3 regions of the Bartonella sp. LJL80 genome follow, and region 1 is predicted to be linked to each of the others. Evidence: predicted binding sites of a transcription regulator. Region 1 holds the regulator's gene; each other region holds the start of a gene.
What was found. Region 1 encodes LexA, which represses DNA repair genes until DNA is damaged. Its sites were predicted from a motif close to TGTTCNNNNTGTGTTCNG; they were not measured.
Positions count from the first base shown of each region.

Region 1 (7,132 bases):
AAGACGAGCCGGATAGGTTTGTGCCTATTGAGGAAATATCAATCAAATGGAACGGCACATCAAGTTTTTCAGCGCATTGCTTTGCAAAGGCAATTTCTTTTCTGTGTCGTTGGTTATAATCGAATGAAATTATCCCTTGTAGGGCTTGGCGATGAAAAAGATGGTAGGCCAATGTGATGGAATCCAATCCACCAGAACATATAAGAAAAGCTTTCATATCAAGTCCTTGTTTTGACCGGGTAGGCTGCGACCGGATAGCTTTTCGGGTATCAAATCACCGGGAAGGAGTAAAGACGTTTATTCTTCTTTCTCACGCAGTCGCTCCATGTGACGTTGGAAGCGTTGATAAACTTCGAGATTCTTCTTCGCATTGATGGAAGGGAAATAAGTGCGTGTTTGAAGAGCAGACTTCTCCGAGATTCCATCAATAATAACGATCTGCTGTTCACCATTACGATTGGCTAAAACCAGGTTCCAAGGATTTAAATCGTAAAGGATAGCGGGTGTTTCACGAATCCAGATCTCAAATTGCTCCAATGCGGATCTGATCGGAGATGGATTGTTGGCAAATATAGCAACCGGCGGGGCAAAAGCATTATTTGCGTCTTTCTCTGCTTTTACCGTAAGCCCCCATCCAAGATCTGTTTGCTGCATACCTACAACGGAAAACATGTGAGGTTGCTGGCTTTCAGGTTTAGGGTTGATACGGATAATTTCACGAAACTCATGCATATTGACAGAATTTGCACCTAGCGGTTTAAATCTTTTCTTCCATGCAGGGACTTTATGTGTCTTCGCAATCCATTCGGGTCGTGGAACTTTGATTAACAGGTCTGGATCGTCGGGATGTACAAAAACGAGCCTGGCGTTTCCTTTGAAACGAGGCTCCAACCCCGAAAGTGCAACGAAATAAGGTTTCATATCTATTAAATCCGATTATCGCGGATAACTAGCTTATTTGCCGGAGATTTGCCACCCTTTAGATGTCAGATGTTCCTGGGGACGGTAGCGTTCCTTATAACCCATTTTTTCTGACCCTGCGACCCAGTAACCAAGATACACATAAGGCAAACCAAGTGACTTTGCCCGTTTTATGTGGTCTAGGATGACGAACATACCTAAAGACGAACTTCGTAATTCAGGAGAAAAAAACGAATAAACCATCGACAATCCATCATTAATGATATCTGTCAATGCGACCGCCAATAAAGGGCCTTCGCCTTTTCCTGTAATGCCTGTGTCAATCCCGGACCCGCGATATTCTATGAGCTGCGTATCGGCCCGCGTATCCTCAACCATCATCTGATAATCCAAAACTGACATCTCGCTCATCCCGCCATCAGGATGACGGGCATTAAGATAATCGCTGAAAAGTGCATATTGCTCCGACGTTATTTTTGGAGCGCAAATCGCACCAAAAATATGGGCATTCTTTTTTGTAACGCGCCTCATTGTACGATCCGGTTGGAAGGCATCGACTACAATGCGTATGGACACACACGCCTGACAGCCATCGCATACGGGTCTATAGGCGATATTTTGTGACCTCCGGAATCCCCCCTGCGTTAAGACAGAATTCATGTCACCAGCAACAGGATCACTCAGATAGGTGAAAACCTTGCGTTCAAAACGATCTGGTAAATATGGACAAGGCTGGGGCGCAGTTAGAAAAAACTGTGGCACATTTTTGTCATGCTCTGTCATATTCCCTAAATCCGCGATGTTAATAGCTAAGATTTGCGACATTCGCCGCAAACGTCAAGGGTAGAGCAAACAAAGTCACCGGTTTATCAGGCGTAAACCTGATTAAATTTAAACCGCTGTGCCGTAGAGATCATAAGCATCTGAATTTTCGACGCGAACAGTAACAAACTCTCCTACCCGCAAAGGACGCCGCGATGTGATGTGAACGACGCCATCAATTTCAGGCGCGTCATATTTGGTTCGACCTTTTCCAGATGTACCGGATGCTTCGTCAATGAGAACCTGCAATCGCTTGCCGACCTTTTTTTTCAAGAGGCCAGCCGATATATTTTGCTGCTGCGCCATGAAACGATGCCAACGGTTATCTTTGATTTCGTCTGGTACCATATCAAGACCTAGATCATTTGCGGCAGCGCCATGAACTGGCTCATATTTGAAGCAACCTGCACGCTCGATTTTCGCTTCAGCCAACCAGTCCAGAAGTATCTGAAAGTCTTCTTCAGTCTCCCCAGGAAAGCCGACAATGAAGGTTGATCGTAACGCTAAATCAGGACAAATTTCGCGCCATTTTTCGATGCGCCGACTTGTTTTTTCCAAATGGGCTGGACGCTTCATATGTTTCAATACGTTTGACGAAGCATGTTGAAAGGGAATATCCAAATAGGGTAGAATTTTTCCTTCCGCCATCAACTCAATAACATCATCCACGTGGGGGTAGGGGTAAACGTAATGCATTCGCACCCAAATCCCCATGTCACCGAGCTCTTTCGATAGATCAAGGAACTTTGCCCGAACTTGTCGATCTTTCCACGGGCTTTCACTATATTTCAGATCAACGCCATAAGCACTGGTATCTTGAGAAATAACCAGAAGCTCTTTAACACCAGCATTGACGAGCTTTTCAGCTTCACGCAAAACATCGGCTGCAGGGCGCGAGACTAAATCGCCACGCAGAGCCGGTATAATGCAAAAACTACACCTATTAGAACATCCTTCTGAAATCTTCAGGTAGGCATAATGGCGAGGCGTCAGGCGAATACCTTGCGGGGGAACGAGATCTACAAACGGGTCATGTGCCGGAGGCGCTGCCTCGTGAACAGCCTCCATAACACTTTCATAGGCTTGAGGTCCCGTAATAGCGAGAACGTTAGGATGCGCTTTGCGTATGACATCGGGCTCAGCACCCAAGCATCCCGTAACAATGACCTTACCGTTTTCCTTAATAGCATCGCCAATATTAGCAAGAGACTCATCACGGGCAGAATCCAGAAAGCCGCAAGTATTTACGATTACAAGATCTGCTCCCTCATGCTTGCGAGCAATTTCATACCCTTCAGCACGCAAGCTTGTTATTATACGCTCAGAATCCACAAGCGCTTTAGGACAACCAAGCGATACAAAGCTAATACGTGGCGCAGACATACTTATTCCCAAAAACAATATGGATGGACAACCTTGTATCCATTGCCGAGATTATAAATTGGCCGAAAAACCTTAAGTCAAACCTTGGTAGTAGACCAGATATTTTATGACATGCGGTATATTGCTCGTTTTTCGACTTTTTAACAAAAGCGCGAATAACATGAAGTTGTTAAGTTTGCTACCGAAAACCGCTCTCCTAAACTTTCGCGTCTAACAACGTGAAAGCTTTTAAATTGCGATAAACGGTTTCCAAAAGCCTTTTAATAACGTCGGATAAGGCCGACAAGCCGGCCCTGCAACCTGATGCGATCTGGCCCGAAAATACGCGTTTCATATGCAGGATTTGCAGCTTCCAAGGCAACCGAAGCTCCTTTACGACGATAGCGCTTCAATGTTGCTTCTTCATCGTCAACAAGCGCTACGACGATCTCGCCCGGATTGGCGGTATCTCCACGTTTGATGATCACGGTATCGCCGTCAAAAATACCGGCTTCAATCATAGAATCACCTTTCACTTCAAGCGCATAATGTTCTCCAACACCAATCATATCCGGCGGAAGCGATAACATATTGGTCTGTTGCTGAATTGCAGAGATCGGAACACCAGCTGCAATACGCCCCATAACAGGAACATTGACATTCGCAACAGCCATATCATTTGCTGAAGAAGGTGTTTGCGGCATGACATTTTTCAATGTCTGTCCTTTTGTTCCTTCTATCACACTCGGCGAAAATTTACGCGTTGTTGTGAGGCCAGGAGCAATGGTATCGGGAAGCCGGACAACTTCCAATGCACGCGCACGATTGGGAAGCCGACGGATAAAACCGCGTTCTTCCAATGCAGTTATCAATCGATGAATGCCGGATTTGGAAGATAGATCCAAAGCTTCTTTCATTTCGTCAAATGAAGGTGGGATGCCGCTTTCTTTAAGGCGGTCGTGGATGAACAATAAAAGTTCATATTGTTTGCGCGTAAGCATACAGCCTTCCAATCAACGAATCAAAATAGAAACAAAACCAGAACATACTCTATATGTTCATTAATTGTTCTACAAGTGTTTTCAGACGAGAAGAAGTGTGTTTATCGTGTAACTATCAACAGGGTAACGTCAGGCCTAGATGCCGGCTCCGTCTTGCAGTCCTTGCACGCGCGTTTTGTCCGGTCTGTTCGCTATTTGGTAGACAAATGGGCGCAACACGAAATCAAGCGCGATGACGAATAATGTCCCAATAAAAGATGTTGTGAGATGGTAAATGATAAGGCCGAAGAGTATCGCTGCCAAAAGCCGACCAAACAGTATTGAAGTAACGTTTTGATTGCTCAAGGGATGAATCCAGAGCTCTATCGCTTCTTTGACGATAGCCTTATCAGAATTTTTTAGTTTCTTGTCATTAGCTTCTGGTAAGTCGTTTACAGAAGCTACTGTTCCTAACGCGACGGTTTCGTTTGTATAGGGATCAATCAGTATGAAAGCGCCCAGGGTTTTGTCATCTTGATAATTTGATGCGACTATAGGCTTTTCTGTATTGATCGTTAGCCTGCCGATTTCATTCATCGTCAGTGTACTGTCAAAAATCTTTTGATAGCTATGGATATCAGTTTTATAATCGAGTGAAATTATTTTCATTGGCGTTGTAGCTGTGCCTATACGCAATAAAAAGCGGTCTTTTAGTGAAAGCTGTATAGGTCGCATCCATAAAATGTCGGTGCAAAAGCTCCGAGAGGCATTTATGGTATCTGTTGCAGATACCAAAACATCTCCACGCGATACATCTATCTCGCTTGTTAAGGTGACAGTTACGGCATCGCCGCTGGCAGCTTCTGTGACTTTGCCATCGCTTCCGAATATATCTTTAATGACTGACCGCGCTCCACTCGGTAGGGAGATAACTTCGTGTCCGCTTTTAACCTTTCCGGTTCCAATAGTTCCGCTGAAGCCGCGGAAGTCCAGATTGGGTCGATTGACCCACTGGACTGGCAAACGAAATGGCTTGTTGGTCGTATCATTATTTTTTATCGAAACGGTATCAAGATAGTCGAGCAGTGTTAATCCGTCATACCAGCTTAAATTTTCTGATTTATTTGCTAAATTGTCTCCCAGTTTCGCACTTAACGGGATGAATACGATCTGCTCAAAAGATAGGGCGGGTAGGAGCGTTGAAAATTCGTCAACGATGCTTTTGAACCGAATTTCGTCGTAGCTCACGAGGTCCATTTTGTTAACGGCAACAATCACGGAGCGTATCCCCACCAATGATGTGATGAAGGCGTGGCGGCGCGTTTGCGGAAGGACGCCCTTACGTGCATCGATTAGAATGATTGCAAGATCGGCTTGAGAGGCACCCGTGGCCATATTGCGTGTATATTGTTCATGTCCCGGCGTATCTGCAATGATATAGGAACGCTTTGTCGATGAAAAATAACGATAAGCGACATCTATTGTGATACCTTGCTCGCGCTCTGCAGCCAGACCGTCTACCAACAATGCAAAATCAATATCGTCCCCCGTTGTACCAAATTTCTTTGAATCGCTCTCGAGGCTCGCTTGTTGGTCGTCATAGATGGAGCCAGTGTCATAAAGAAGACGGCCTATTAGCGTTGACTTACCATCATCGACAGACCCACATGTTAAGAAACGTAACAGAGTGTTCTCCTGTTCTATAGGTCCATTGTCTTCATCGGGCGCTGCGGATAGACTTGCGGGTTGCATTGCCAAGCTCATCAGAAATAACCTTCTTGTTTTTTCTCTTCCATCGAAGCTCCGCCATCCTTGTCAATGGCCCTTCCTTGCCTTTCAGATATACGGGAAAGCAGCATCTCCGCGCGAATTGAGGGGAGATCGGATGCGAAGGATTTCACTGCACCGGTTAAAGGATAACAACCTAACGTTCGGAAGCGTACGCTCAATGATTGAAGTTGTTCGCCCGGTCTGAGAATCATACGTTCATCATCACGCATGATTAGCATTCCCTCACGCTCAACAATTGGCCGAATGGCTGCAAAATAAAGCGGTACAACAGGAATTTTCTCACTTTCGATATATTCCCAGATGTCACTTTCAGTCCAGTTTGATAGAGGGAAGACGCGAAAGCTCTCTCCTGGGTTTTTCCTCGTATTGAAAAGATTCCAAGGCTCGGGTCGCTGAAACTTTGGATCCCACCGATGCTCTTTGGAACGTAACGAAAAAAAACGCTCTTTAGCGCGACTTTTTTCTTCGTCACGACGCGCTCCGCCAAAGGCCGCATCGAAACAGTATTTATCAAGTGCCTGTTTCAGCGCCGCAGTTTTCATAATGTCAGTATGCATACGGGAACCGGAATCAAAAGGATTGATATTCTGTGCGATACCTTCTTCGTTTCTGTGTATGATAAGGTTCAATCCAAGCCTTTCGATCTCCCTGTCTCGAAAAGCTATCATTTCCTTGAATTTCCAACCCGTGTCGACATGAAGTAGAGGGAAGGGGGGCTTTCCAGGAGCAAATGCCTTCATCGCGAGATGCAGCATAACCGCTGAATCTTTGCCAATCGAGTAGAGCATTACCGGATTTTCTGCCGTCGCGACAACTTCACGTAAAATGAAAATCGATTCCGCTTCAAGCCTCAGAAGGTGCGGCTTCGACGTCATCGTTGCGCTCCAGAATTACGAGGAAGTGTCTTCGTGTGATCGATGACACTGTTTGGTCCATGTTTCACATGCAAACCACATTCCTTCTGGCTTTCACTCTCCCACCACCAGCGACCCGCACGCTCAAGCTCTCCAGTTTCAACCGCACGTGTGCAGGGCGCACAACCTATGGATAAAAAGCCTTTTTGATGAAGTGTATTGACGGGAATGGTATGTGCATCTGTATATCGCTTGATATCATCCCTTTTCCAATCAAAGAGCGGATTGATTTTTATAAGATTGTGCTCTGCATCGAAGGAGACAAAATCCGATGCGTTCCTTATCTCAGACTGATCGCGGCGTAATCCGGTTACCCAAACCTTTGCACCCGATAAAACATGT
Region 1 is NZ_JBTXLM010000004.1:218,339-225,470, forward strand. It holds gene queC (7-cyano-7-deazaguanine synthase QueC) at 1-217, opposite strand, end outside; gene ACYSNS_RS07850 (YrbL family protein) at 298-921, opposite strand; gene ACYSNS_RS07855 (arginyltransferase) at 955-1,704, opposite strand; gene rimO (30S ribosomal protein S12 methylthiotransferase RimO) at 1,813-3,126, opposite strand; gene lexA (transcriptional repressor LexA) at 3,387-4,106, opposite strand; gene cysN (sulfate adenylyltransferase subunit CysN) at 4,242-5,849, opposite strand; gene cysD (sulfate adenylyltransferase subunit CysD) at 5,849-6,751, opposite strand; gene ACYSNS_RS07880 (phosphoadenylyl-sulfate reductase) at 6,748-7,132, opposite strand, start outside.

Region 2 (7,132 bases), 200 kb from region 1:
ACGGCTTATCAAGCTCGAAACTATAAGCCCGGGCTGATACTTCGCCTTTAAATTCATGTTCGTATGCAGCACCTATATAAGGTTTTATCTGTTCGTTTATGCGGTGGGAATAGCGTGCACCAACTCTGATTTTACTGCTCGCGGAGCTGTCGAAACGCAAACGATCTTTCCCTATTGAAACAGTATCACTTTCCATTTTTGTCCACATGTAGCGCGTATAAACATCCAACGATTGATAATCATTGAAGTTAAACACATAGCCTGCAACTGCATGAGCTCCATAATATCTTACTTTTGAATCGTAACGGCCGCGGTACCCTTCACCATCGACAAGATCAGAACTATCAAAGTCCATCGTGGTTTCACCCGTACGGATGGAACCCTCGGCGTAAAGGCCATCGTTGACGTCAGACCGGAGCTTTGAGACGCGTCCAAGTCCCGTTCCAGAAAAATCTAAACGGAACAACAGTCCTCCACCGCTATAATTTACATTGCCATCGCCATAGATGGAGCCAGTTTCAATTGCATTATAACTATCGTAATTGCCGCGCCCAAATTCATAAAATGCCGCTAAGGTCAATTGATGACCCGCACCGAAAGAAAGTCCTGAAGCGATGCCGAGCGCTGTATTTACGCCTTTTACATCAATATGGCTTCCAGTTTTATAACGTGAAGATCCGCCGCTTGTAACTATGAAAGGCACAAACCCATAGTGCGATACATCAGCATCAGCCGCCGCTAAAGCTGCACGCGCAGCATTGCCACCATGGATAGCTATAAGATCCGAACCTTGTGTCAGGAAGGCAAGAGATGCTGCACGCCCTGCTGAAAACGCGTTGGATGATGGGTTCAATTCAATCGGATCAACAGGCTTAACAGGTGGAATACCCGGTTCAGGATCGGGTGTCGGTTCCGGCTTTGGATCTGGGCCCGGACTAGGCTCGGGATCAGGGTCGGGCTTGGGAGGATTCGGATCAACTTCGGTTTGCTGTTTAACCGTCAGAACGAGGGCATTGCTGCTATCAGACACTTCCATATTGTAGTTCAGGAAGAAACCTTGAGAAACAGTTATATCCTTGCTTCCAAACCCATGCGCTTTGTCGATGAGCGTGATACTGTCACCGACATTCAAAACGTTGCCGTCATTTGTCATGGCGACCGTTTGGGTGGTCCCCGTTAGATTGACTGAATCATTCCCGGTGATTTTAATCAGTGTATCACCACTGACCACATTTTTAGGCAAGATCCAGTTATAGTTTTCGAAATTATAGATCCCTTTGACGCTGCCGCGATATTCATTCAAATTAAGTGTATTGCCACTGAAAATCTCCACGGCATTGGCGTTGTAGTCATAACCGCCATATAGACTTCCGATTATGGACATTTTTTCACCGAAAAGCGCAACTGTGTTATTTACAGCTTGTCCCGATGATGTTGAACCACCAATCACATCCGCATTAATTGTACCGCCGTATATATTGACTTTATTGGACGACGATACCCCACCGGAACTTTGGCCGCCATAAATGGTTCGTGAAACTGTTCCTGCAGTTACATTCACAGTGTTTTCACTAACTAGACCTGAGCCAGGGGTGATGCCGCCAAAGACAAAGCGAACACTTCCACCGTCTATATTAACGGTGTTTCCAGTCGCTTGCTTGCTTGAACTGCTGCCGCCATAAACAAAAGCAACATAGCCTCCAGTTACAGTAACGCGATTTTCTACCGCATCATTCGTACTACTCTCGCCTCCGGATAACGAACCAGAAATCGTACCTTTTGAAAAATCAATGCTATTACCGCTAACCTTTCCGTCTCTGCTCCCTCCACCCACAATGCTCGCTGTAGACGATGTATTGACAGGTAAAAAGGTCCCTCCAGATACAGTGACGTTATTCCCTACAACATCACCACTCAGGCTATATCCACCATAAACCTGACGATACGCAACGCCTGCATTGGCACCATACTGGATGGTACCCCCAGAAATTTCCACTTTATTGCCTGAAACGATACCACGAGCGCTGTAGCCTCCGAAAACAGGGCCCATTGTGCCACCATTGACAGAAACAACATTGTCCATAACGGCACCATCTGCGCTGTAACCGCCATAAACGCGAGAAGGGATGGCGTAAGATGAACCGGAAACACCTGAGTTTACGGTTACATTATTATTGGACGGAGAGGTAACACTTGGCAATAAACTCTGCGCGCCACTATTATCTGCCGCGGGATCGCTTGTTAATTCAGAGCCATTGCCAGTGAAAATAATTTCTTCAGCATATGCAAAAGAACCGATCGTTGCCAACGAAGCGACCGTGCCTGATACTAATTTGAGTAAATGCAGTGCCGCAATTCGGTGATATTCCACACGTTTCGGGAAAAATTCTGCTACAGGACGTAGCGAATGCGAAAATTTCAAAGTGCGCACCGACAAGATGCGTTCTTCGCGGAAAGTATTTTTCATTAGACTACAGGCCGTTTCGGTTCGTGCTTACGACAAAGAGAAAAATCAACCCACCGCTTTAATTCAACGTAGAGCCATAGACTTAAAAAATGGCTAAATTATAACGACTGTTTTTTTATTAGCTCGTAAATGTAATGATGAAGCCACGCCGGCGAACAGGTCACTATTCGATCGAGTTATATCGGGGATCAAATCTTGTTAGGCTCTTTTGATACTTAGCCCTAAAATGGCCCGAACCTTCCCGTATGTGGGTTAAGCGGGCTAATTCCAGATTGAACCAGATAAACCACTTATCACACAACGTATATCCGATTCAAACTGCTACTGAGCCAGGATTGATCCAAAGAAAATTTGAATCTATCCAGAGATAGATATCAAACAGTTTCAGCCCTAAATATCAAGATCGTGCGCGAACACCGCATTTTCTTGAATGAAACGGAAACGAGCTTCTGGTTTGGTTCCCATAAGATCGTCGACAACCTCTTTTGTGAGTTGGTTGTCCAGGACATCAATATCGACGCGCAACAAGGTACGTTTCTTCGGATCCATCGTCGTTTCTTTCAATTGATCCGCGCGCATCTCTCCCAATCCTTTGAAACGTCCGATCTCTATTTTTCCACGTCCGGTAAATTTGGTTTTCAATAACTCATCTTTATGCGCATCATCGCGGGCATAAGCGACATTCCCGCCCTGCGCGATACGATAAAGCGGCGGCACGGCTAGATATAGATGTCCTTCGCGAATAAGGTCAGGCATTTCCTGATAGAAAAATGTAATCAGCAAAGACGCAATGTGGGCGCCGTCGACATCTGCATCCGTCATGATGATGATACGATCATAGCGTAAATCATCTTGCCGGTATTTGGATCGTGTTCCACAGCCAAGTGCTTGCACTAAATCGGCAATTGTTTGGTTGGCGACCAGCTTATCACGGCCAGCACTTGCAACGTTTAGAATCTTCCCGCGGAGAGGCAAAATTGCCTGTGTGGCACGATTGCGCGCCTGTTTTGCAGAACCACCAGCTGAATCACCTTCCACGATAAACAATTCCGCTCCAGCGGCGGCATTTTGGGTGCAGTCGGCTAATTTTCCCGGCAAACGGAGTTTTCTCACCGCTGATTTCCGGCTCACTTCTTTTTCTTGTCGCCGCTTGAGCCGCTCTTCAGCCCGTTCTACAACCCAATCGAGTAGCTTTGTTGCTTCCTGAGGCGCATTTGCAAGCCAATGGTCAAATGGATCACGAATAGCATTTTCCACTATCCGTTGGGCTTCAACAGTGGCGAGACGGTCTTTTGTCTGCCCGACAAATTCGGGTTCACGTATGAAGACTGAAAGCATCGCCGCAGCTGAAATCATAACGTCATCCGTCGTGATAACAGAAGCCCTTTTATTTCCGGTCAGCTCAGCATAGGCCTTTAAACCACGGAGCAATGCCTGCCTTAAACCCGCTTCATGAGTTCCACCTTCACCAGTGGGAATCGTATTGCAATAAGAATGTACGAAACCATCGCCGCCATACCAAGCAACAGACCACTCGACAGATCCGTGGCCGCCGCGCTGCTCTGTTTTTCCAGCAAATATCTCGTTTGTAACGCGATAATCACCCCCAAGAGAAGTTTCTAGGTAGTCCTTCAAACCACCAGGGAAATGAAAAACAGCTTTTTCAGGAACATCTTTTGCTCCATTCAGCTTTTCAGGAGCGCAGCTCCATCTGATTTCAACGCCGCCAAAAAGATAGGCCTTCGAACGCGCCATCTTATAGATGCGTTCGGGCTCAAAAGCAGCTTTATTGCCAAAAATCTCCGCATCCGGATGGAACCGCACACGCGTACCACGACGATTGTGAACATCTCCCAAATCTTGAAGTGGTGTTTGGGGAACGCCACGAGAAAAACATTGTTTGTAGAGCTTTTTACCACGCGCTACCTCGACTTCCATGTCATCGGATAACGCATTTACGACTGAAATACCGACACCATGAAGGCCGCCCGATGTTTCATACGCTTTACCGTCGAATTTTCCGCCAGAATGAAGTTCGGTCATAATCACTTCAAGCGTAGACTTGTCAGGCATTTGAGGATGGTTTTCTACCGGGATACCACGACCGTTATCGGTAACTGTGAGATAGCCTTCAGCATCAAGGGAAACATCGATGAAATTAGCATAGCCCGCCACAGCTTCATCCATAGCATTATCGATCACTTCAGCAAAAAGATGATGCAATGCTTTGCTGTCTGTGCCACCGATATACATCCCCGGGCGAAGACGGACAGGTTCCAAACCTTCTAAAACGCGAATGGAAGATGCCCCGTAACTATCTTCTGCAGCAATTTCAGCCTTTAGAGCTCTTGGTTGCGACATCTGAGGTTCACTGGCGGCCGATTGCACTTTCGGCTCCGTTTTTTCAGTTTCCTTTGCTTTTTGCACATTGCCAAACATGTCAAAAAGATCGTTGTCATTGTCATCCATGGGAGCTTATATCTATCTTCTGGCTTACTTTAAAATTCAACACGAATCATAGCCTAATTTATACATTTTTCAGCAAAAAACGACAACGTTCCTGTTCTGTTCACAAGGCTTTTCTTTCGGCGCATTTCGTGCGAAGAAGTGCAATATAGCACACCATCCGGATTTTCTATGACTAAAATAGCAATTATCAGTCCTGTATATAACGAAGGAAGCAGTATCAACTCTTTTATCAAAAGGGTTGATGAAGTTTTTGCACGTTCGTCATATGAGGTTCGCATTGTTTTGGTTGACGATGGCTCAGTCGATGACAGCTGGTTCCATTTAAAAAATGCAATTGCAAGCGACTGCGAGATCACTAGTATTCGATTAGCAAAAAACTTCGGCAAAGAAGCTGCTATTGCTGCCGGATTGTCGGTAGCGGATGCCGATGTGGTAATAACTATCGACAGTGATTTGCAACACCCTCCAGAGCTTATCCTCGAAATGCTGAAAAAATGGGAAGAGGGGGCCGAGATCGTTGTTGCTGTTAAGGAAGAACGCCAGGAAGAGTCTTTTTTCAGTCGGTTGGCCGCTCAATCCTTTTATCGAATTTTCCGTTGGATTACGGAAAATGATATTCAGGGTTCGAGTGATTTCATTCTTCTCGACCGAAAAGTTGTAAAAGCACTACGCGCGCTCCCCGAAAAATTATTTTTCTATCGTGGTGTCGTTCACTGGTTGGGCTATAAACAAACCAGCGTATCGTTCACCCCGGCAAATCGGTTAGTCGGTGTTAGCGGTTGGTCGTTCTGGAAGAAAGTGAGATTGGCGATCGATTCTCTGACTGGTTTTTCAGCAAAACCGCTTATGTTAATTTGGGCGCTCACACTCGTTTTCATAATTTTCGCTGCACTGGTGGGCGGCGACGCGGTCATCTCTAAGTTCTTAGGCAAGGCGGTGAGCGGCTTTTCAACGCTTATTCTGGTTGTTCTTATTACCGGGATCGCAATTTTGTCGTCTTTTTGTTTACTGACGGTCTATGTCCGACAAATTTTTTATGAAGTAAAGGCACGACCACGATATTTCATAAGTGAGAAAAGTGGCGTTGGTGACGAGGAAACACAGAGTATTGAGGAAAAAGCAAGTTGACATTGCATTGCCTTTTTCATGCTGATGACTTCTCACTAAATGAATCTTGCTCAAATGGCATTATAAAAGCGATGTCCAAAGGGCGGCTGCAGGCTACAAGTATCGTTGCAGGCGGAGCAGACCAAAGCAATTATGATCAACTTAAAAGTGTCGATCCTCTTTATGTGAATGTGCATCTCAATCTTTTAGAGGGAAGGGCGCTCCACACCGGTGGCAATTTGGTTGACATAGCGACCAGTGATGGTTTTTTTCATCTTACACTCGGTCAACTTCTATTAAAGCTCTCAAATCCGCTCAAGCGGGACCTATTGCTTTCTTGGATATTTGACGAATTTTGCAAGCAAATAGACTATGTTCACGCAATTTTCCCGGAGAAACAAATTCGGCTCGATGGGCATCTCCATATTCACGTTTTACCAGCTCTTCGACCGGTTATAAGAGCGCTCATCGAAAAATATCCCATTGCTTACATACGAACGCCGTCAGAGAAATATTACCGAACGAACCGTAACTATTTTTCAAAGCTCAAAGGAAACGCTCGGCGATCTTTGTTGTCTCATTGGGCAAAGGGGATGCAGCAAATCTTGCGTCGATACAATGTCGGCACAGCTGATTATTTCCTTGGTAGTACTTCAAGTTGTGATCTTACGCTCGCAGATATTGACAATGGTTTGGCGAAAATTAAAAAACTTGCGGGTAAAAAAGACGTATTGGTGGAGGTGATGACGCATCCCATTGTCAAATCCTTAGATGCAGATCGGTTTTATAAAGATAGTCGTTACATCAGTGCACATATAACTGATGAACGCTGCAATGAATTGGATGCTTTAATTTCAGAGGCTTTGGTGGACATTCTTTTGAAAAATGATGCCGTTTTCTTTACGTCTGACAGTCGAATAATGGCTATTCGCGACTAAAATCGAATAGAAGGCAATCTTCGAAAAACGAAAGTTCATTTTTTGAAAAAAAAGAAGTGGCTTGTTGCATAGTTTAAAAACAATCCAGAACACGAACCTACCGCAACAGCAAATAACAACACAATAGGCGTTGTCGGGGTGAAATTCTTGA
Region 2 is NZ_JBTXLM010000004.1:413,692-420,823, reverse strand. It holds gene ACYSNS_RS08730 (hypothetical protein) at 1-2,467, opposite strand, end outside; gene parE (DNA topoisomerase IV subunit B) at 2,858-4,936, opposite strand; gene ACYSNS_RS08720 (glycosyltransferase family 2 protein) at 5,105-6,064, shown strand; gene ACYSNS_RS08715 (ChbG/HpnK family deacetylase) at 6,061-6,981, shown strand; gene ACYSNS_RS08710 (GtrA family protein) at 7,017-7,132, opposite strand, start outside.
Region 2: the regulator LexA is predicted to act here: its motif matches at 5,023-5,040, upstream of parE (DNA topoisomerase IV subunit B).

Region 3 (7,132 bases), on a different contig from region 1:
GGCTTTTACCGCTTTGACAACCTTTTCAGAAAGGCCCAAATCATCGAAACTGGTCAAAGGTGATATCGCTCTTTCTTCTGGATGTCCCACCCACAGCCTATTCAGGCCCTGCGGTCGAGACTAATCAGTCATTCGGCACCATCTTAAGGCGTTACGGCGCATTAACCAAAAAGTCAACCATAACCGTGTTTTAGAGGCCGCTTAGTCCCAAAAAACCATCTAATAACGGAATTGTTCGGATAAAATCCGTTCATCCCAAGAATGGTTGGGATCAAAGAGAATAGAAGCAGTCGTATCGCGGGCGGCGGAAATTGTGACGGATTTCACTGATTTTACTTCCACATTGTCGGCAGCGGCGTTGACGGGACGCTTGTTTGTCTCAAGCATGTCAAAACGCACAGTGACCGTATTGGGAAGCAGCGCGCCATGCCAGCGCCGTGGGCGGAACGGACTTACCGGGGTAAGTGCCATTAATGGCGCCATAAGCGGCAGGATGGGGCCCTGTGCCGAAAGGTTATAAGCCGTGGAACCGGCAGGCGTTGCCACCATGATACCGTCACAGCTCAACTCCTCCATGCGCACCTTATCGTCAATGCTTATGCGGATTTTAGCGGCCTGATAGGATTGCCGGAACAATGATACCTCATTGATTGCCAACGCCTCTATATGGCCGTCGTGGAGGGAATCGGCCACCATGCGTAAGGGATGTATCTCTTCCTTATGTGCTGAAGCTATTCTTTCGGGGAGATTGCGCTCATGATATTCATTCATAAGAAAACCGACAGAGCCGCGATTCATACCATAGATAGGCTTTTCCGTATTCATAAAATCGCGCAGAACCTGTAGCATGGTGCCATCGCCACCAAGCGCGACGATAACATCGGCTTTTTCAATATTCGCCTGGCCGTAGATCTTGGCGAGCTTATTACGGGCCTTTTGTGCCTGCTCGGTCTCAGCGGCAATGAAATGGAAATCCTTGATCGTGCTTGTCATGTTGTCATGTCCGGAATGTATGTCGCAATGTCTTTATCTTATTTTGAGTTCCTAAGGAAACGCCATTTCCGTTTTGTTTAGGATTGGCTGAGTGAAGAGACGAGTCTTGCATCACGTAAAAGTCTCAATTTGATATAATATAAGTCAAAGGTGATTCCACCGGATCTATCGCTCGGGGATTATATTAAAACTTATATTTAGATCGCTAAGAGGTATCAATGTACAAAAAACTCATCGTATGTGCAGGTCTTTTGACCATTTTAGGAACGCAAGCATATGCAGAAAGCAATTTGACCGGTTGTGCTGCCAAGAAACAGGAAGTTTCGGACCAAATTGAATATGCCCGCACCCACGAGAACAAGAATCGTGTTGCCGGTTTGCAAAAAGCTCTTCGAGAGTTGGAAGCCCATTGCACCGATGAAGGCTTGTTAAAAGAACGCCAAGCTAAAGTGGCTGAAAAAGAGCGCAAGGTTGCTGAGCGTCAGTCCGATCTGGCTGAAGCAAAGGCAAAAGGTGATACGAAAAAAATCGAACGACGTCAGGAAAAGTTAGAGCAAGCACAAAAAGAGCTCGACGCTGCAAAAAAAGATCTGACGCGCTAAACCGGATATAGCTATTTATGACAATACGGGCCGCAACATTTTAAGTGATGTTGCGGCCCAAGTTTTTATGCCTAAAGAGAGCCATGAACTTTAGCAACCCTATGTCAATGCAGTGCCGAAAATTGTTAAAATTTTGGGAGTAAAAAACGATAGCGCTACTTTCCTTGTTCGTGCATGGAAAGGAATAAATAGACGGAACTATCTTTTTTGATTGATGCATGGCGTTTGTTCGGTTAGAAGACCACCACTGGTTTTCACCAGCCTTGCGCACCCGTAGCTCAGCTGGATAGAGCGCTGCCCTCCGAAGGCAGAGGTCACAGATTCGAATTCTGTCGGGTGCGCCATAACATGCGACTGTTCCTATCGCATATCGCTACTTTCATAGTGTACTCGCTGATCGATATGTCAAGGATGCGAATAATGTGCGCAGAAGAGAAAATATAGGATCAATTTAATCGCGAGAGAAATGCCTGCCACATTATCCCGTATGTCAATTGATAATGGAAGTGGTTGTCAATAAAATACCGAGTACTTAGAATGTGATGATATAAGCGGTCGCCATCGTTTAAAAAGCCGAAATTATTGGGATTCTATCAAGCCTGTTAGACACTTATAGCCTCGCGAATGATCAAATAAACAACGGCAGGATTACTCCTGCCGTTTAGTTATCTCTGAGGCTTCTGAATTTAAGCGGATTTTTGCAGTGGTCGCCGCTCCAAAAGCTCTTTCAGGAAATGCCCCGTATATGAGCGCTCGACATTTACGATATCTTCCGGCCGGCCCACCGCAACGATTTCGCCACCGCCATCGCCACCTTCCGGCCCCAGATCGATGATCCAGTCAGCGGTCTTGATCACCTCAAGATTATGCTCGATAACGGCTACTGTGTTTCCTTGTTCGACCAATTCGTGCAAAACCTCTAGCAACTTGGCCACATCGTGGAAGTGGAGGCCTGTCGTCGGTTCATCAAGTATGTAAAGCGTTCTGCCGGTCGCTTTGCGTGACAACTCCTTGGCCAGCTTGACACGCTGTGCTTCACCACCCGATAACGTTGTAGCCTGTTGCCCGACTTTGACATAACCAAGCCCGACTTTGACCAATGTATCCATCTTATCGCGAATGGCAGGTACGGCCTGAAAGAATTCAGCGGCCTCTTCCACCGTCATGTCCAGAACATCGGCTATGGATTTACCTTTGAAGGTTACATCCAGCGTTTCGCGATTATAACGTTTTCCATGGCAAACATCACATGTCACATAAACATCCGGTAGAAAGTGCATCTCGATTTTGATGACGCCGTCGCCCTGACAGGCTTCACAACGGCCACCTTTCACATTGAACGAGAAGCGGCCAGGTTGGTAACCACGCGCCTTCGATTCAGGTAAACCGGCAAACCAGTCACGGATGGGCGTAAAGGCACCCGTGTAGGTTGCGGGATTGGAACGCGGCGTACGTCCTATCGGTGATTGGTCGATATCAATCACCTTATCTAGGAATTCCAAGCCGTCGATCTTATCGTGCTCGGCTGGATGTTCTCTACTTCCCATGATGCGACGAGAAGCGGCCTTGAATAGTGTTTCAATCAAGAAGGTCGATTTGCCACCGCCGGAAACACCCGTGACACAGGTAAATGTGCCAAGAGGTATATCGGCACTGACATTTTTCAGATTATTGCCACGTGCACCTACAACCTTCAATTTGCGTGACTTGGAGATTTTTCTGCGTTCAGACGGAACAGCGACTTCCATCTTGCCCGACAAATATTGACCTGTGAGTGAGGCGGGGTCATCCATGACATCGCGCGGAGTTCCCTGGGCGATCACATGTCCGCCATGGACACCGGCAGCAGGGCCGATATCCACAACATAATCCGCTGTCCGGATAGCATCTTCATCATGTTCGACAACGATCACGGTATTGCCCAAGTCACGTAGGTGGTGCAACGTTTCAAGCAAGCGCGCATTATCGCGTTGATGGAGGCCGATCGACGGTTCATCTAGAACATAGAGGACACCGGTCAAGCCCGATCCTATTTGCGAGGCCAAACGTATACGTTGGCTTTCACCGCCAGATAGCGTTCCAGAATTTCGCGACAGGGTAAGATATTCAAGCCCGACATCATTGAGAAACTTGAGACGTTCGCGGATTTCTTTCAGAATACGAGCGGCAATATCACGCTGCTTTTCGGTAAAGCTTTTATCTATTTGCATAAACCATTGATCAGCCTTGGAGATCGACATTTCCGAGACTTGACCAATATGCAGCTTGTCTATCTTTACGGCTAAGGCTTCCGGCTTTAAACGATAGCCGTTGCAAGCCGGGCAGGGCGACGATGACATGTAGCGTTCAATTTCTTCCCGAGACCAGGCGGAATCCGTCTCTTTCCAACGACGTTCCATGTTGGGAATGACGCCTTCAAAGCTTTTCGTCGCAGAATATGAGCGCAAGCCGTCATTATATGTAAAGGTGACTTCCTTTTTACCCGTACCATAGAGAATGGCATGGCGTGCTTCATCGGAAAGCGCGTTCCATTTATCGGTCAATTTAAAATTGAAAGCTTTGCCCAACGCTTCCAACGTTTGATTGTAGTAGGGCGAGGATGATTTTGCCCAGGGTGCGATGGCACCGCCCTTCAATGTTGCACTCTCGTCCGGAACAACCATTGATGGATCGATTGCCTGTTGAGTGCCAAGCCCATCACAAGTGGGACATGCGCCAAAAGGATTGTTAAACGAAAATAAACGGGGTTCGATTTCGGGAATAGTGAAACCTGAAACCGGACAAGCAAATTTTTCTGAAAACACCAAGCTTTCGTGCGTTTCATTCTTCGACTTATTGGCAGAGCCACCTGCGGTCGCACTCGCCGGCAGTGGTTTATCTGCCATTTCGGCAATAGCCAGTCCGTCGGCCAAACGCAGGCTGGTTTCAAGACTATCGGCCAAGCGGGTGGCAAGGTCGTCACGCACGACCACACGATCAACAACAACGTCTATGTCGTGCTTATATTTCTTGTCCAATGCAGGCACGTCAGCGATTTCATAGAAGACACCGTCGACTTTCACTCGTTGGAAGCCTTTTTTAAGAAGCTCCGCCATTTCCTTTTTATATTCGCCCTTACGTCCGCGTGCCAGCGGTGCCATGATAAACAGACGTGTACCTTCAGGCAGCGCCATCACGCGGTCGACCATCTGACTGACTGTTTGGCTTTCAATCGGCAGACCGGTCGCCGGCGAATAAGGTACGCCGACGCGCGCAAATAAAAGTCGCATATAGTCGTGGATCTCGGTCACCGTGCCTACGGTTGAACGAGGATTACGACTGGTGGTTTTTTGTTCAATGGATATGGCCGGAGAAAGCCCGTCGATCTGGTCGACATCAGGCTTTTGCATCATCTCGAGAAACTGGCGTGCATAGGCCGAAAGGCTCTCGACATAACGGCGCTGTCCCTCTGCATAGATCGTATCGAATGCCAGCGACGACTTGCCAGACCCAGATAGACCGGTCATGACAATTAACTTGTCACGCGGAAGGTCGAGATCGATGTTTTTGAGGTTATGCTCGCGCGCGCCGCGTATAGAAATAAACTTTTGATCAGACATATCCGGCCTTGTGGGAATGGAACAAAAATGGAACACTTGCTTTCAAATAGGAGACATCGCTATAAATTGCAATGGCTTGATGAAAGGTCAACATCGCTGCACGGCAGAAGTTCTGTGGAAAGACCGGCGCAAGGGAGCGCTTTTTATGCGCGCATTGTGAAAAATCTGTATTGTAGGCATAATTTTATCAGCGACTGCGCGGTCGCGTGTTTTGGAGTTTGAATAATGGCAGGCAGTGTTAATAAAGTTATCTTGATCGGCAATTTGGGGGCGGATCCGGAAATCCGCCGGATGAATTCGGGCGATCAAGTGGCAAGCCTGCGCATTGCGACATCAGAAAGCTGGCGTGATCGCAATACGGGGGAGCGTCGCGAGCGCACAGAGTGGCATAGCGTTGTTATTTTTAACGACAATCTGGTTAAAGTTGTCGAGCAATATGTGAAAAAAGGCGCAAAGGTCTATATTGAGGGCCAATTGCAAACACGCAAATGGCAAGACCAGAACGGAAATGATCGTTATACGACAGAAATCGTATTGCAAAAATTCCGTGGTGAGTTGCAAATGCTTGATGGCCGCGGCGAAGGTGGCGGCGGTCGCTCGCAGGTCAGCGATCAATCCGGTGGGTATGGCGGCGGTTCTGGCGGCTTCTCTGGAAACGATCAGAGCGGTGGTTTTGGCGGTGGAAACCAGTCATCCGGTGGAAATTTCTCACGCGAACTTGACGATGAAGTGCCATTCTAAGCTAAATGCCATTTTAAGCGGGGAAAAAGATGAAAAAAACTGTCCTTACAGTTGGTTGTTTTCTATGCACATTGCTGTTTTTGCAATTCGCAGTTGCCAGTAACATACCGCAGACCGCTATGCAGTCTGCGGCGGAAATCCCGCCTCCTCTGGTCAAGAAGTCCCCTACATTTGATAGGAAGCTTCTTGAGCCAGTAGATGGCGTAGAATTCATTATATTTGCGCAAATGGCATATGACGCGTTTTATCGTGATGTAAACATTGATGATGAGGCGTCGCTGAAAAAGGTTTATGGGTTTTCCGAAGCTCAACGTGATCATGCCAATGTCGAGTTCGGCAAGCGTATGAAAGATGATGCAAGTTTCACGCTCATCAATCTTTACGGAGCCTATTTTTTCATGGATGCCGAGAAAGACAGCCTATCTTACGGTAAGTACGCAAAAGACTACGTTCAGTCCGTACTCAATGACGGGCCGCTTTATGAAGATGCCCCCATGACAATTCAGGAATATGCGGCTTTGATGAATTTCTACGGTCGCAAGATGGACTTTGCCAAAGAAATGACCCGTGCTGAATCTGACAAGGTGATGTCAGAAAAAGGTATGACTTATCTCGACTTACAGATTATCGGTGCGTGGATTGGGCGACATAGTGCATTGGGTATGCGATGAGCTGGCGTCTTTTAGCCATAGTTTTTGTGGTCGTCGGAATTTCAAGCCTGACAGCGCAGTCGCAGGACAGGAAACCACTTGGTGCTTGGGACTTTGCCGTAACCAGTCTCCACTATAGCAATGACGGCGTCAGACCTATAACGCAAACGAGCCGTATCTGTTTGCAAAAATCCGCGGATGAAGCAGCTGTTTTCTTCGACTTTGAGCCAAGAATAGGCCGTTGTAAACTTAAGGAATATCGCATTACCGATGACAGTCTTCTGGTTTGGGCCAATTGCGATGAAGGCGCCGACATCGGAGGACATTATCAGTTTGAAATGTATGCGGTGTCTCCCGGACGCTTGGAGGGGGACTTGGACTATGGTTCAAGTTCAGATGATACGCGCTATGGAATTCAAGCGCAAAGTTCTGTCGTTGCAACTTATGTCGGCCAGTGTGGTGAGTGATGAAGGTTCTAAAAGCGCTTCACTTAAGGATTTTCTTATCTTTTTTAGGAGTGATAGGTGTCCAATGCTTAGGCTCGCTT
Region 3 is NZ_JBTXLM010000009.1:76,736-83,867, reverse strand. It holds partial or broken gene ACYSNS_RS12800 (DEAD/DEAH box helicase) at 1-57, opposite strand, end outside; gene ACYSNS_RS12795 (NAD kinase) at 220-993, opposite strand; gene ACYSNS_RS12790 (DUF1090 domain-containing protein) at 1,212-1,595, shown strand; tRNA gene ACYSNS_RS12785 (tRNA-Arg) at 1,863-1,939, shown strand; gene uvrA (excinuclease ABC subunit UvrA) at 2,282-5,194, opposite strand; gene ACYSNS_RS12775 (single-stranded DNA-binding protein) at 5,420-5,935, shown strand; gene ACYSNS_RS12770 (hypothetical protein) at 5,965-6,606, shown strand; gene ACYSNS_RS12765 (hypothetical protein) at 6,603-7,052, shown strand; gene ACYSNS_RS12760 (hypothetical protein) at 7,052-7,132, shown strand, end outside.
Region 3: the regulator LexA is predicted to act here: its motif matches at 5,212-5,229, upstream of uvrA (excinuclease ABC subunit UvrA).